DNA from 3 places in the Desemzia sp. FAM 23988 genome. Region 2 is predicted to be linked to each of the others. Evidence: predicted binding sites of a transcription regulator. Region 2 holds the regulator's gene; each other region holds the start of a gene.
The links. The regulator CtsR, encoded in region 2, represses protease genes until heat stress. The targets are predictions, from matches to a motif close to TTGGTCAAAAAAGGTCAAANA.
Positions count from the first base shown of each region.

Region 1: the regulator CtsR is predicted to act here: its motif matches at 2,923-2,943, upstream of clpP (ATP-dependent Clp endopeptidase proteolytic subunit ClpP).
Region 3: the regulator CtsR is predicted to act here: its motif matches at 3,205-3,225, upstream of clpB (ATP-dependent chaperone ClpB).

Region 1 covers NZ_JBGQQS010000003.1:130,304-134,723, forward strand. Annotated here, with positions in the region: gene ACEN4L_RS03150 (ABC transporter ATP-binding protein) at 1-743, shown strand, start outside; gene ACEN4L_RS03155 (ABC transporter ATP-binding protein) at 697-2,520, shown strand; tRNA gene ACEN4L_RS03160 (tRNA-Arg) at 2,695-2,766, shown strand; gene clpP (ATP-dependent Clp endopeptidase proteolytic subunit ClpP) at 3,037-3,636, shown strand; gene ACEN4L_RS03170 (DsbA family protein) at 3,765-4,307, shown strand.
Region 2 covers NZ_JBGQQS010000010.1:285-4,704, forward strand. Annotated here, with positions in the region: tRNA gene ACEN4L_RS07130 (tRNA-Lys) at 1-8, shown strand, start outside; tRNA gene ACEN4L_RS07135 (tRNA-Leu) at 52-133, shown strand; tRNA gene ACEN4L_RS07140 (tRNA-Thr) at 163-238, shown strand; tRNA gene ACEN4L_RS07145 (tRNA-Gly) at 243-314, shown strand; tRNA gene ACEN4L_RS07150 (tRNA-Leu) at 353-441, shown strand; tRNA gene ACEN4L_RS07155 (tRNA-Arg) at 448-521, shown strand; tRNA gene ACEN4L_RS07160 (tRNA-Pro) at 552-625, shown strand; gene ACEN4L_RS07165 (CtsR family transcriptional regulator) at 1,101-1,562, shown strand; gene ACEN4L_RS07170 (ATP-dependent Clp protease ATP-binding subunit) at 1,584-4,082, shown strand; gene ACEN4L_RS07175 (hypothetical protein) at 4,203-4,420, shown strand, end outside.
Region 3 covers NZ_JBGQQS010000001.1:2,061-6,480, reverse strand. Annotated here, with positions in the region: gene ACEN4L_RS00025 (alpha/beta fold hydrolase) at 257-1,165, shown strand; partial or broken gene ACEN4L_RS00020 (IS3 family transposase) at 1,516-1,953, opposite strand; gene ACEN4L_RS00015 (NADP-dependent oxidoreductase) at 2,167-3,105, opposite strand; gene clpB (ATP-dependent chaperone ClpB) at 3,277-4,420, shown strand, end outside.

The DNA.
Region 1 (4,420 bases), on a different contig from region 2:
ATTTTGATATACAAGAGTTTACCTATCCGGAAGGGAAAAGTCCCGTTTTAAAAGGAACGAAATTTCATTTGGATAGTGGAAATACATTAGGGGTTGTAGGCCATACGGGTGCAGGAAAAAGTACGTTGTTCAAATTACTGATGCGAGACTATGATCAGTATCAAGGTCAAATCACGTACAATCAGGCGGATTTAAAAAAATATCGTTTAGATGCTGTTGCAAACGGAATTGGTTATGTACCTCAAGATACGTTCTTATTTTCAACCACTATTCGAGAAAATATTCGCTTTGTAAATCCTGGTCTGTCTCAAGAAGAGGTGGAGTATTTTGCTCAACTGGCAGATATCCATGAAGATATCACTCAATTTCCAGAAGGATACGATACAAAAGTTGGAGAACGCGGAGTTTCTCTATCTGGTGGACAAAAGCAACGGATAGCTATCGCACGCGCTTTAGCTACAAAGGCTGAATTTTTGATTTTGGACGATGCTTTATCGGCAGTAGATGCACAAACCGAATCACAAATTTTAGCCAATTTACGTGCGATCCGAAAAAATGAATCGACTATTATTGCTACCCACCGAATCAGTTCTATTATGCACGCGGATGAAATCATTGTTTTGGATAAAGGACAAATCGTAGAACGCGGTAAACATGCCGAATTATTACAAAATGAGGGTTGGTACCGCAGAATGTATGAAGAACAACAACTGCAACAAAAAGTGGAAGAAGGAGGGGAATAAACTAGTGGAACAAAAGAAAAATTTTACGATACGAGAACAAATCCATATTTTAGCTGGTTTATTCTCATTTACAAAACCTTTTTGGCTGCCGTTCTTAGCTGCTATCATTGGAATGGTCATTGTTTCCAGTATAAATGCTTACTTGCCTGTAGTGATTCAACGCTACATTGATGAATACTTAGCTGTAGATCAAGTAGCTCTTGATGCGACTATTCGTATTACGCTATTTTACTTTAGTTTTGTAATAGTGAAAATGATTGTGGTATATGCAAAAGATTATTGTTTTAAGATAGCATCCGAGAAAACAGTTGCGAGTATGCGAAACCAAATTTATCATAAAGTGGTTCATTTAGGGATGCGTTATTTTGACCAAATTCCGAATGGTTCAGTAGTTTCGCGAGTCACCAATGATACAGAGACCATTAAAGAATTTTGGAATGTATTCTTGACTTTTTTAGACGGCTTTTTAAATGCCATAACCATTGGTGTAGCGATGTTTAGTCTAAATGCTCGTTTAGCATGGGTATTTATGGCCTTTGTACCGATCGTGATTGTATTGATTTATATTTACCAAAAATACAGTACATTGATCTATGGCCGAATGCGAGAAGCTTTGAGTCGATTGAACGCCAAATTGAGTGAATCCATTATGGGAATGACTATTATTCAGCATTTTAATCAAGAAGAACGAGTAAAAAATGAATTTGATGATGTAAATCAACAATATGTAGCCGCGAGAAACAATATGTTTAAAATGAATGCTTTGTTATTGATGCCGGCCATTAATTTGATTGAAGCTATTGCATTGTTTGTTGTATTGTGGATCTTTGGATTGCGTCATTTGCAAGGTATAGCAGTAGATATTGGGATTGTTTATGCATTTACGTCATATGCTAAATCGTTCTTCCATCCTATTGGAAATATGCTGGATAGTTTAAGTATTTTTCAAGATGGATTAGTTTCAGGAGCACGGGTAGTCAGTTTATTAGATCGTGATGATATGGCCCCCAGTGCAGAAGAGGACGCAACTGGCAGGGTTACCGAAGGGAAAATTGCTATTCAGGGTCTATCCTTTTCTTATGACCAAGAAAAAGAAGTTCTCCAAGATATCTCAATTTCGGCAGAACCTGGTCAAACTATTGCTTTAGTCGGACAAACTGGTTCAGGAAAGAGTTCTATCATTAATGTGCTGATGCGTTTTTATGAATACGCTAAAGGTGATGTGCTGATAGATGGACAATCCATCCGGGATATTCCGATTGAAAAATTACGTGAACAAATGGGATTGGTTTTACAAGATAGTTTTATGTTTTATGGCGATATTGCTGACAATATCCGGCTGCATGGGAATTATTCTGATGAAGAGATCCGTCAAGCCGCTGAGTTTGTAAATGCAGACAGCTTTATTGAAGAACTCGATGGTGGTTACCACGCAAAAGTTATTGAAGGTGGAGCTACATTCTCAACAGGTGAAAAACAATTGATCAGTTTTGCCCGTACCATTTTGCGAAACCCTAAAATATTGATTTTAGATGAAGCTACCGCAAATATCGATACCGAAACAGAAAAGAAAATCCAAAAAGGGTTAGAAAATATGCGTCGCGGCCGTACAACCATTATTATTGCCCATCGCTTATCGACAATTCGAGATGCAGATAAAATCTATGTGTTACGACATGGAGAAATTATTGAAGAAGGAAATCATGAATCATTGATTGATCAACAAGGGGTTTATCATGATATGTACCAACTTCAAACTTTCCAAGAAAATAATTAGACTGTTTAATCTACTTTGAGTCGCTTTCTATTTATAGAGAGCGGCTTTTTCTCTATGGTACTCAGAGTTGAAATTAGAATTAAAGAAACTTGTTTGAGCGAAATATGAGCCTATTTGCAAATTTTGGCTTGTGTTTTAGGCTGATATTAGATAATATTAAGTAGTTGTCATCCTGTCTCCTTAGTGTAATGGATATCACGTAAGATTCCGGTTCTTGAGATGGGGGTTCGATTCCCTCAGGAGACATTAAAAAGAGCGTGGAGCAACACGTCTAGAGAGTACGAATTAATCCGCTCTAATATACATTGATAAAGGGGTCAGGGTTTTATCCTGGCTCCTTTTACCTGTATAATCAAAAACAGATATAAAAAAAGTGAGAAATAAAACAAAAAGACAATAAAAAGTTTGACCTTTATTGACCAAAAGAGTAAAATAAGGGTAGAAACTCATTGAAACTGATTCTTTAGAATGAGTATGATACAATCATTAGGAAACAAATTAGAGGAGGAATACTTCATGAACTTAGTACCTACAGTTATTGAACAATCATCAAGAGGTGAACGCGCCTACGATATTTACTCACGTTTATTAAAAGACCGTATTATCATGTTAAGCGGACAAATTGATGACGATGTAGCTAATTCAGTTATTGCACAATTGCTCTTTTTAGATGCACAAGACCCAGAGAAAGATATCTATATTTACATCAACTCTCCTGGTGGTAGTGTGACAGCCGGCTTTGCTATTTATGACACGATGAACTTTATTAAATCTGATGTTCAAACGATTGCAATGGGAATGGCTGCTTCAATGGGAAGTTTCCTATTAACAGCTGGAGCAAAAGGCAAACGTTTTGCATTGCCGAATGCAGAAATTATGATTCACCAACCATTAGGCGGAGCACAAGGACAAGCAACTGAAATTGAAATTGCTGCTCGCCACATCTTAAAAACACGTGAACGTTTAAATAAAATTTTATCTGACAGAACTGGACAACCCATTGAAGTTATTGAACGTGATACAGATCGTGATAACTATATGTCTGCAGAAGATGCAAAAGCATATGGTCTGATCGATGAAGTAATGGAAAATAACGCAGAACTACCAGGTAAATAGATTAGTGAACAAAGGAGACCTTTTCCATTAAATTGGAGAGTGGTCTCCTTTTCCATTGTAAAAAGAATGTTTTTCATTTGCGCGGATTCCAAGTATACTATTAAGTATCACTAATAGGAGGTAATATGATGGATATTAGCAAGATCAAAGCAGATAAAGTCAATACAACTTATGGATTTAAAATTGGTAAAGAAAGTGCACCAGTTAAAGTGATCGAATTTATTAATTTGCGTTGCCCGTACTGCAAAAAATGGTATGTTGATTCTAAAGATGTATTGACTGACTATGTGCACGAAGGAAAAGTCCAACGCATCATTAAATTATTTGATAAAGAAAAACCCAGTTTGAAAAAAGGGAATGTCGTTCATCATTATCTGGACTACAAAAATCCGGAAGATGCATTGATTGAAATAGATTACTTTCTTGCTCATCAAGATGAATGGGGAAATCTAGCCGATTTAGATCAAGTGGCAGAATATGTGGTTGAAAAACGCGGATTGACTCACCAACCTAATGAAATTGAAATCAATGGCATCATTCAGGAAGCTGACGATGCTAATGTAGTATTTGTTCCATCCGTATTCATTGGAGACCATGTCTTCGATGAGCATATCACTCCTGTGGAATTAAAAGAGTTGATTGATTTAGAATACGCCAAAAAGAACTCTTGAAACTCAGCCGTAAATAAGTAACACATTTGTCAAAAAGGACTGAGAAACGGTTCTTTTTACACTCCTGGACATAAAGAATGAAGTGGTAAAAACCGCTTCTTTATGTCTAAGGT
Region 2 (4,420 bases):
ATGACTCATACTAGTTGCTTGTTGACTAGTATGTTTTGCCTTAAACTAAATGCGGGTGTGGCGGAATTGGCAGACGCACTAGATTTAGGATCTAGCGCCGCGAGGCGTGGGGGTTCAAGTCCCTTCACCCGCATCATTTATTTTTTTTGGCACTAAACAGTTGCCGGCTTAGCTCAGTTGGTAGAGCATCTGATTTGTAATCAGAGGGTCGAGGGTTCAAATCCTTTAGCCGGCACCATTTTGCGGAAATAGCTCAGTGGTAGAGCACCACCTTGCCAAGGTGGGGGTCGCGGGTTCGAACCCCGTTTTCCGCTTTCTAGTTATACTAGAAAATGATAACTTGTTCATTAAAGCCGGGGTGGCGGAACAGGTAGACGCACAGGACTTAAAATCCTGCGGATAGTGATATCCGTGCCGGTTCGATTCCGGCCCTCGGCACCATTTTTAGCACCCATAGCTCAATTGGATAGAGTACTTGACTACGAATCAAGCGGTTGCAAGTTCGACTCTTGCTGGGTGCATCTCTTTTAAAGAGTTTTTACCAACGTATACGGGAATTAGCTCAGCTTGGTAGAGCACTTGGTTTGGGACCAAGGGGTCGCAGGTTCGAATCCTGTATTCCCGATAATAAAATAGAGTATCCAAAAGTGAGATAAGCAATCAGCTGTCTCGCTTTTTTTGTATTATGGAGGACGTGGATGATATAATCAGTGCATGTTTCTTCTATAGAATGAGAAAGTAAGCTGTGGGATTCTAGGTTGTATATCTTTCGAAATGCGCAATAGTAATCAGAATGGTTCAGGTATTCTGCAGCTCATGACTATTATATAGAACTCTAGTGGTCGTTTTGAGGTTATTCAATAGAGAAGTGAGACAAACGTTGGTTCTATTAAGAAGTGGGACTTTTCAAATGGAGTTTTTTCCAGTATAATAATAGTCAGGATTAGTCAAAGGAGTATAGAACCTTTGTTAGGAAAGTGGCCTTATATGAAGGCTGAAAGAAAAGGAGGGTTATTAAAAAGTTGATGTTGGCATGAGTAGCGAAAAAGTGTATGATACTTAGACACCAATCATCAATGGTTTTTAATAACAAACAGCACATGGAAAATAAAAATATGTCAGATATTATTGAAGCTTATTTGAAAAAGGTGTTAGGACACTCAGATCAAGTTGAAATCAGACGTAGCGAAATGGCTGATTTATTTAATTGTGTTCCTTCTCAAATCAATTATGTGATCAACACGCGTTTCACTGTGCAAAAAGGTTATTTAGTGGAAAGTAAGCGCGGCGGTGGTGGTTACATTCGGATTATCAAAGTTAAATTGTTGGACGAATCTGAGATGTTAGATACAATAATAGAAATAGTGGGCAATAGTATTTCGCAAAATGATGCTTATGCAATTGTACAAAAGTTATATGACGATGATTTCTTGAGTAAAAGAGAAGCCGTCATTTTGATGGCTGCAATGGAAAAAACAGTATTGGGACTGGAAACTAAAGTGGCTAAAGAAGTAAGGGCACGTATATTAAATTCTTGCCTGAACAATTTGAGATACGAATAATGATAATGTGGAGGCGAGAAAATGAACGAATTATTTACTGAAAAAGCACAAGCCGTGTTAGAGATCGCTCAAGAAGAGGCAAAAGCATTTCGCCATCATTCTGTAGGTACTGAGCATATCTTACTGGGGATTGTCAAAGAGCAAGAAGGTATTGCAGGTAAAACACTCCGTCAGTTTTCAATCACCGAGCAAGATATTCGTGAGGAAATTGAACATTTTACGGGATATGGAACAATGAAATACATTTCAAAACAAGCTGTTTTACCTCATTCTCCTCGAGCAAAACAAGCTATTACGTATGCGACTGATGAATCTAGACGCATGGGGGCAAAATTAGTCGGGACAGAGCATTTGCTGCTTGGCTTATTGCGTGAAGAAGATATTTTATCTTCTAAAATTTTAGCTAATTTAGATGTGAGCTTGAATAAGGCGCGTCAAGTAGTCTTGAAAAAAGTCGGACAAGGCCAAGTGAAGAACAGCAAACGTCAAAGACCTGCAACAAAGCAGCCCACTGCGGGAACGCCCACACTGGATTCATTAGCTAGAGATTTAACCGCTCAAGCTAAAGAAGGCAAAATGGATCCTGTTGTAGGCCGTCAAAAAGAAGTTCAACGAATCGTACAGATCTTAAGCCGTCGAACTAAAAATAATCCGGTATTGGTTGGAGAACCCGGGGTAGGTAAAACAGCCATTGCTGAAGGCTTGGCACAGCGGATCATAGATGGAGAAGTACCTTCTACTCTTACAAATAAACGCTTGATGATGCTGGATATGGGATCATTGGTTGCGGGAACGAAATACCGTGGTGAATTTGAAGAGCGCATGAAGAAAATTATTGAGGAGATTTATCAAGATGGAGAAGTGATTCTCTTTATTGATGAATTGCATACGTTAATTGGAGCAGGCGGAGCAGAAGGGGCTATTGACGCTTCGAATATTCTGAAACCAGCACTTGCGCGTGGAGAATTGCAAACGATCGGGGCAACAACATTAGACGAATACCAAAAACACATCGAAAAAGATGCGGCTTTGGAGAGACGTTTTGCACCAATCCACATTGATCCGCCAAATGAAGATGAAACAGAAGAAATCTTATATGGTCTGCGTTCACGTTATGAAGATCATCATGGAGTAAAAATTACGGATGAAGCAATTCATGCAGCGGTCAAATTATCTAATCGTTATATCACATCTAGACAATTGCCGGATAAAGCGATTGACCTGATAGATGAAGCAGCTTCTAAAGTACGTATCGATGTTACTGGAAAACCAACGCCAGTTGCAGCAGCGATGGAAGAGTTGGAAACATTGATTGAAGACAAAGAAGCAGCGATTCAAAATCAAGATTTCGAAAAAGCGGGTCTTATTCGAACGCAGGAAATGAAACAGCGTAAAAAAATTGAAACATTATTGAGAAAACAAGAGAAGAAAGAAACGCCAAATGAACTAGAAGTTACTGAACACGATATTGCTGAAGTTGTGGCATTGTGGACAAGTATTCCTGTGCAACAAATGGAACAAAAAGAATCGGATCGTTTATTGAAGATGGAAGATGTGCTGCATAAACGAGTCATTGGTCAAAATGAAGCCGTTGTAGCGGTCTCAAAAGCGATTCGCCGTGCAAGAAGTGGTTTGAAAGATCCGAATCGTCCAATCGGTTCATTCATGTTCTTAGGACCTACTGGAGTTGGGAAAACGGAATTGGCTAAAGCTTTGAGTGAAGCGATGTTTGGAAATGAAGAAGCGTTGATTCGTGTGGATATGTCTGAATACATGGAAAAATTCAGTACCAGTCGATTAGTCGGTTCTCCTCCAGGTTATGTAGGATATGATGAAGGTGGGCAATTGACAGAAAAAGTCCGTCAAAAACCTTATTCTGTTATCTTGCTGGATGAAGTAGAGAAAGCTCATCCGGATGTCTTTAATATTCTATTGCAAGTATTGGACGATGGTCATTTGACAGATGGAAAAGGTCGTAAAGTAGACTTCAAAAACACAATCATGATCATGACTTCCAATCTAGGAGCAACAGCTTTACGAGATGAAAAATCAGTTGGTTTTACTGTGAAAGATACGAAACATGATCACAACATGATGGAAAAACGCATTAAAGAAGAGTTGAAAAATGCTTTTCGTCCTGAGTTCATCAACCGTTTAGATGAAACAATCGTCTTCCATTCATTAGAGAAAACTGAATTGAATGAGATCGTTAAATTGATGTCGCAAACAATCGTCAAACGATTAGCTGATATGGACATCCATGCAAAAATCACACCAGCTGCCATCGATGTGATTTCTAAAGAGGGATTCGATCCTGAATATGGTGCACGTCCATTACGCAGAGCTATTCAAAAGAAAATTGAAGATCTTTTAAGTGAAGAGTTGTTGAGCGGAAGAGTGAAAATTGGGGACAACATCACTATTGGTGCTCAAAAAGGAACAATCCGTTTTACGGTTCGGGAACCTAAAAAGTTAGAAAAAGATGCTAAGGCGGAAAAGGAAACAGCTTCTGTCAATTAAGCTAACCAACAAGAAACGTCTATCAGAATTTTAAATTCTGGTAGGCGTTTTTATTCGTGATTGAAATTTATTTCTGATATGATGAAATAGAGAAAAATACGAAGAGGGAAGTGAATTTCTATGAAAAACACAACAAGAAATATTTTATTAGGTGTTGGAGCTGCTGTAGCTATTGGAGCAGCATACATGGTGACTTCAGATAAAGCAATGGAAAAAGCTGAAAGCATGATTAACCGCAAAAGAGCGAAATACTTTGTGAAAGATAAACTGCATGGCAATGAAAAAGCTATGAAAGTTGTGGAAAACTTATCTGATGAGGAAGTGATCAACTTACTCAA
Region 3 (4,420 bases), on a different contig from region 2:
CCCTGTTAAATTCTAAAAAAGAAGGTTAAGATCATCAATGAACTGTCTATGGTAGAGAAGGGAAATTCATTCAAGCTATATTCAAAAAAATAAGCCGATAATAGTGCTATGAGGATATTATCGGCTTATTTTTTCACCTACTAGTATTCGTAAAAGACGACTAGAAGAATGATAATAAAAAAAGAGTATGACGCTGTTATTCGCGAAACAGTGTTTAGCATACAGCTTATGAGAAAATATTCAGGAGTGTGACGGTATGCGAAAGACGTTTATCATTTCTTTCCTCGTTATTTTATTCAGCTTGCTAAGTATAGGGTGCGGGAAGGAAAAAACGGATCCAGTTAAAGAAAGCCGCACATCTGTTGTATCAAATGTAACGAATACTAGTGATGCTGTTTTTTCCCACAGTGTTTCTCTAACCAGAAATCAGACAACCATTCCCACTTTGTTCATACATGGATATGGAGGAACAGAGGGAAGCTTTAATGGGATGTTGTCTCGTTTTGAATCCAACTATTTTGGAAAGAAGGTATTAACTGTAACCGTTCAGCCAGATGGAACAGTTTCTGCTGCAGGAACTTGGGATGACCAGGTAGTCAATCCCATGATTCAGGTATTATTTGCGGATAATAAAAATAGTGAACTGAACCAAGCCGAGTGGATCAAAGCTGTTTTAAGCTATTTAAATCAGACGTATCAGATTGAAGAAGTCAACCTAGTGGGCCACTCTATGGGTGGTGTGAGCAGTTTCCGATATTTAATTACTTATGGAAAGGATGATTCGTTGCCAGTGGTCAACAAATTTATTGCAATCGGTGCGCCGTTCAATAATTTTGTTTCAGGTAATGAAGAACAATCTGTAGATGCATTAAGTCAAAATGGCCCGCTAGTCATCAGTGAACGGTATAGCGACTATGCCGCTGGCATCCAAGATTACCCTAAAGCAACCAACATGCTGAATATTGTGGGGGATTTAGAAGATGGATCAGAAGGAGATGGGACTGTCCCAAGCAGAAGTGCACTCGCCATTGGTTATTTAATGCAAATGAATGGATTAGAGTACCGAACTGAAATCATTACCGGATCGCAAGCTAGCCACAGTCAGCTGCATGAAAATACTCAAGTGGATGAGCTTGTGGCGAATTTTTTATGGGATAGACCATAAAAACAAAATAAGGACAGTAGAATGTTGATATTCTACTATCCTTATTTTTGTGTTTTAGTTAGTAAATATAAACAGCTACTATTTCTAACTTTTCATTTAAAAAGACTAGTTAGTAATTTGATGGAGTCAATAATTCTGTTGTTGTTGCATCAGTAGACTGTCTAATCAAATTAGAATTTAACGTGATATTAAGTTCCTGCTTCTTTTCTATGGTGGTAGTAACTTCAGAATAGGGCAGGTTTACCTCATCAACCATGTCACTAAAGTTACCGTCTTGAAAAAGAACCCATAAAAGTTTCTTCATCATTTTGAAATGGACCCTATGTCAAGGACATTAAAAAAAAGAGACCTTATGCAACATCCATAAAAAACTGCTTCCTGTATTGAGCAGGGGGCAATTTTTTTAGATTCCATTGTCCGCGTTCATTATTATAATAGTCAATGTAATTATCTACAATTGCTCGCAATCCTTTTAAATTTGTACACTCTTTATACTTCATTTCATCTTTCAAATGCCCAAAGAACGACTCTTGTGGAGCGTTATCCCAACAATTACCTCTTCTAGACATGGACTGCCCTAACTGATTAGCTGCCAACTTTTTATGAAATTTTGGACTAGTGTAATGGACACCTTGGTCTGAATGGATAAAGGCATCTGCGTGTAGCGTTGCGCCGTGGGCGCTTATTCATAAATCAACAGTATTTAAAGAAATATCCAGTTTTAGGTTATCAGACACATAATGAGATAGCACCTCTTTTGTCGTACCGTCTTTAATGGTCGATAAATAACCTATGAACAGAACAAAGGAGAGTATCAGAAAAAAGTTCAAGATTTTGTATCAGAGTATATATCGTAATTAAGCACGCCAACAGATTAGTGAATGGAACCATTATTAAAATAATACTTTTGAGCCATTAAAGAACCCCCGCTGAAGAATTTTCATTTCGAAAATTCTTCAGCGGGGGTTCTTATGCCCTAATCAGAATAACTCTGACGATTTTTATTTGCCTATCTGAACCACGATTTTTCCAACCACTCCGTGTTCTTCACTAACTCTATGAGCTTCACGCAGACCTTCCTCAGTAAAAGGAACAGTCTTACCAATGGTGACTTTCAATTCGTCATTTTTCATTAGTTCAGCTAATTCCTGCAATCTTTCTCCATCTGGTTCTAAGAAGAAATAGCCAGTCTTAATGCCTTTTTCAGCAGCTTTTTCTTCATCCGGCGGAGCAGCAATAGAGACTAATGTGCCGCCGCGTTTCAGCACCGAAAAACTCTTTTCTTGTGTTTCTCCACCTTGCGTATCTAGTACGATGTCGTAATCACTCAATAAGGTTTCAAAGTCTTGTTCTTTATAATTAATGAACTCATCCGCACCCATCGATTGAACAAAAGCTTCATTTTTTCCACTAGCGGTTGCGGCTACATAAGCGCCGAAATGTTTGGCGATCTGGATCGCTAAATGGCCAACACCACCAGAACCTCCATGAATTAGGACACGGTCGCCTTTTTTGATGTGTGCAATCTCTACTAACGCTACCCAAGCTGTTTGGCCTGTGAGCGGAATGGCTGCAGCTTCATCAAAAGAACTGTTTTCTGGAAGAGAACACACCAAATCCTCCTCAACAGCTACATATTCTGCATAAGTACCGGTTGGGTTGGTTTTAGGCCGTGCAAACACTTTATCTCCTGGTTGGAAAGCGGTCACCTGATTTCCAACTTTTTTTACGATCCCCGCTACATCCCAGCCTAAAATGATTGGAAATTTATAAGGCAACATCTCTTTTAGATAACCTTCACGCATTTTCCAATCAACAGGATTGATGGAAGTAGCTTTTAACTCCATTAATATCTGGTCATCGTTTATTTCTGGAAGAGGTACCTCTTGTTCGACTAGTTCGTCAGCAGAACCGTATTGGTTGATAACGATTGCTTTCATAATGACATCCTTTCTATGAGTTTCTCGTAAGCTATTCGCTTGTATTTAGTATACACTTGTCATAGAATCTCCAAAAATAGTTTGTTTGAGCAATGAAAATGTTTGACCATTATTGACCAAAAGAGTAAAATAGACTTATAGTAAATCATTCAACTGAAAGTGGTGGAAAATATGGAGCTGAACAAATTAACAAGTACGATGCAAGAAGCCTTAAGCGAGGCACAACAGATCGCTGTGACTAGACAACATCAAGAGATTGACATTGCTCATTTATGGAAAATATTTTTGACACCAAATCATTTTGCAAAGAATATTTATGACCAAGTCGGCATCGATACGGATCAATTTGAACAAGTGATTGATCAGGAATTAGATAAAATATCGGTCGTTCAAGGAAGTAACCTTCAATATGGGCAATCGATGAGCCAAAATCTGTTTAACTTGATGACGGAAGCCGATAAAATCAGTGAGACCTTTCAAGATGAGTTTGTGTCTACGGAGATTTTTTTATTGGCCTTAATGAAACTTAAAAATCATTCACTGACGAAAGAATTAACGGCTCAAGGGCTGACAGAAAAAAACTTGCGCACTAAAATTGAAGAACTAAGAGGTGGGGAACGAGTGACTTCACAAAATCAAGAAGAAAACTATGAAGCATTGAAAAAATATGGGACTGATTTGATTGAAGCCGTTAAAAGCGGGAAACAAGATCCTATTATAGGAAGAGATGAAGAAATACGAAATGTGATCCGGATATTATCTCGGAAAACAAAGAATAATCCTGTCTTGATAGGAGAGCCGGGGGTAGGTAAAACGGCTATTGTAGAAGGACTAGCGCAACGCATCGTGCGCAGAGATGTTCCAGAGAATTTGAAAGATAAAACCGTTTACTCCTTAGATATGGGTGCTTTGATCGCTGGAGCGAAATACCGAGGCGAATTTGAAGAACGATTAAAAGCAGTTTTAAAAGAAGTGAAGAAAAGTGATGGACAAATTATCTTATTCATTGATGAAATTCACACCATCGTGGGAGCGGGCAAAACAGAAGGCAGCATGGATGCTGGAAACTTGCTGAAACCTATGTTGGCTCGTGGAGAGTTGCATTGTATTGGAGCAACGACGTTAGATGAATACCGTCAATACGTGGAAACGGATAAAGCGTTAGAACGTCGTTTCCAAAAAGTATTGGTTAATGAACCAACCGTTGAAGAAACCATTAGTATCTTACGTGGACTAAAAGAACGTTTTGAGATTTATCACAGTGTCAACATCCACGATAATGCTATTGTAGCGGCAGCAACCTTATCGAATCGCT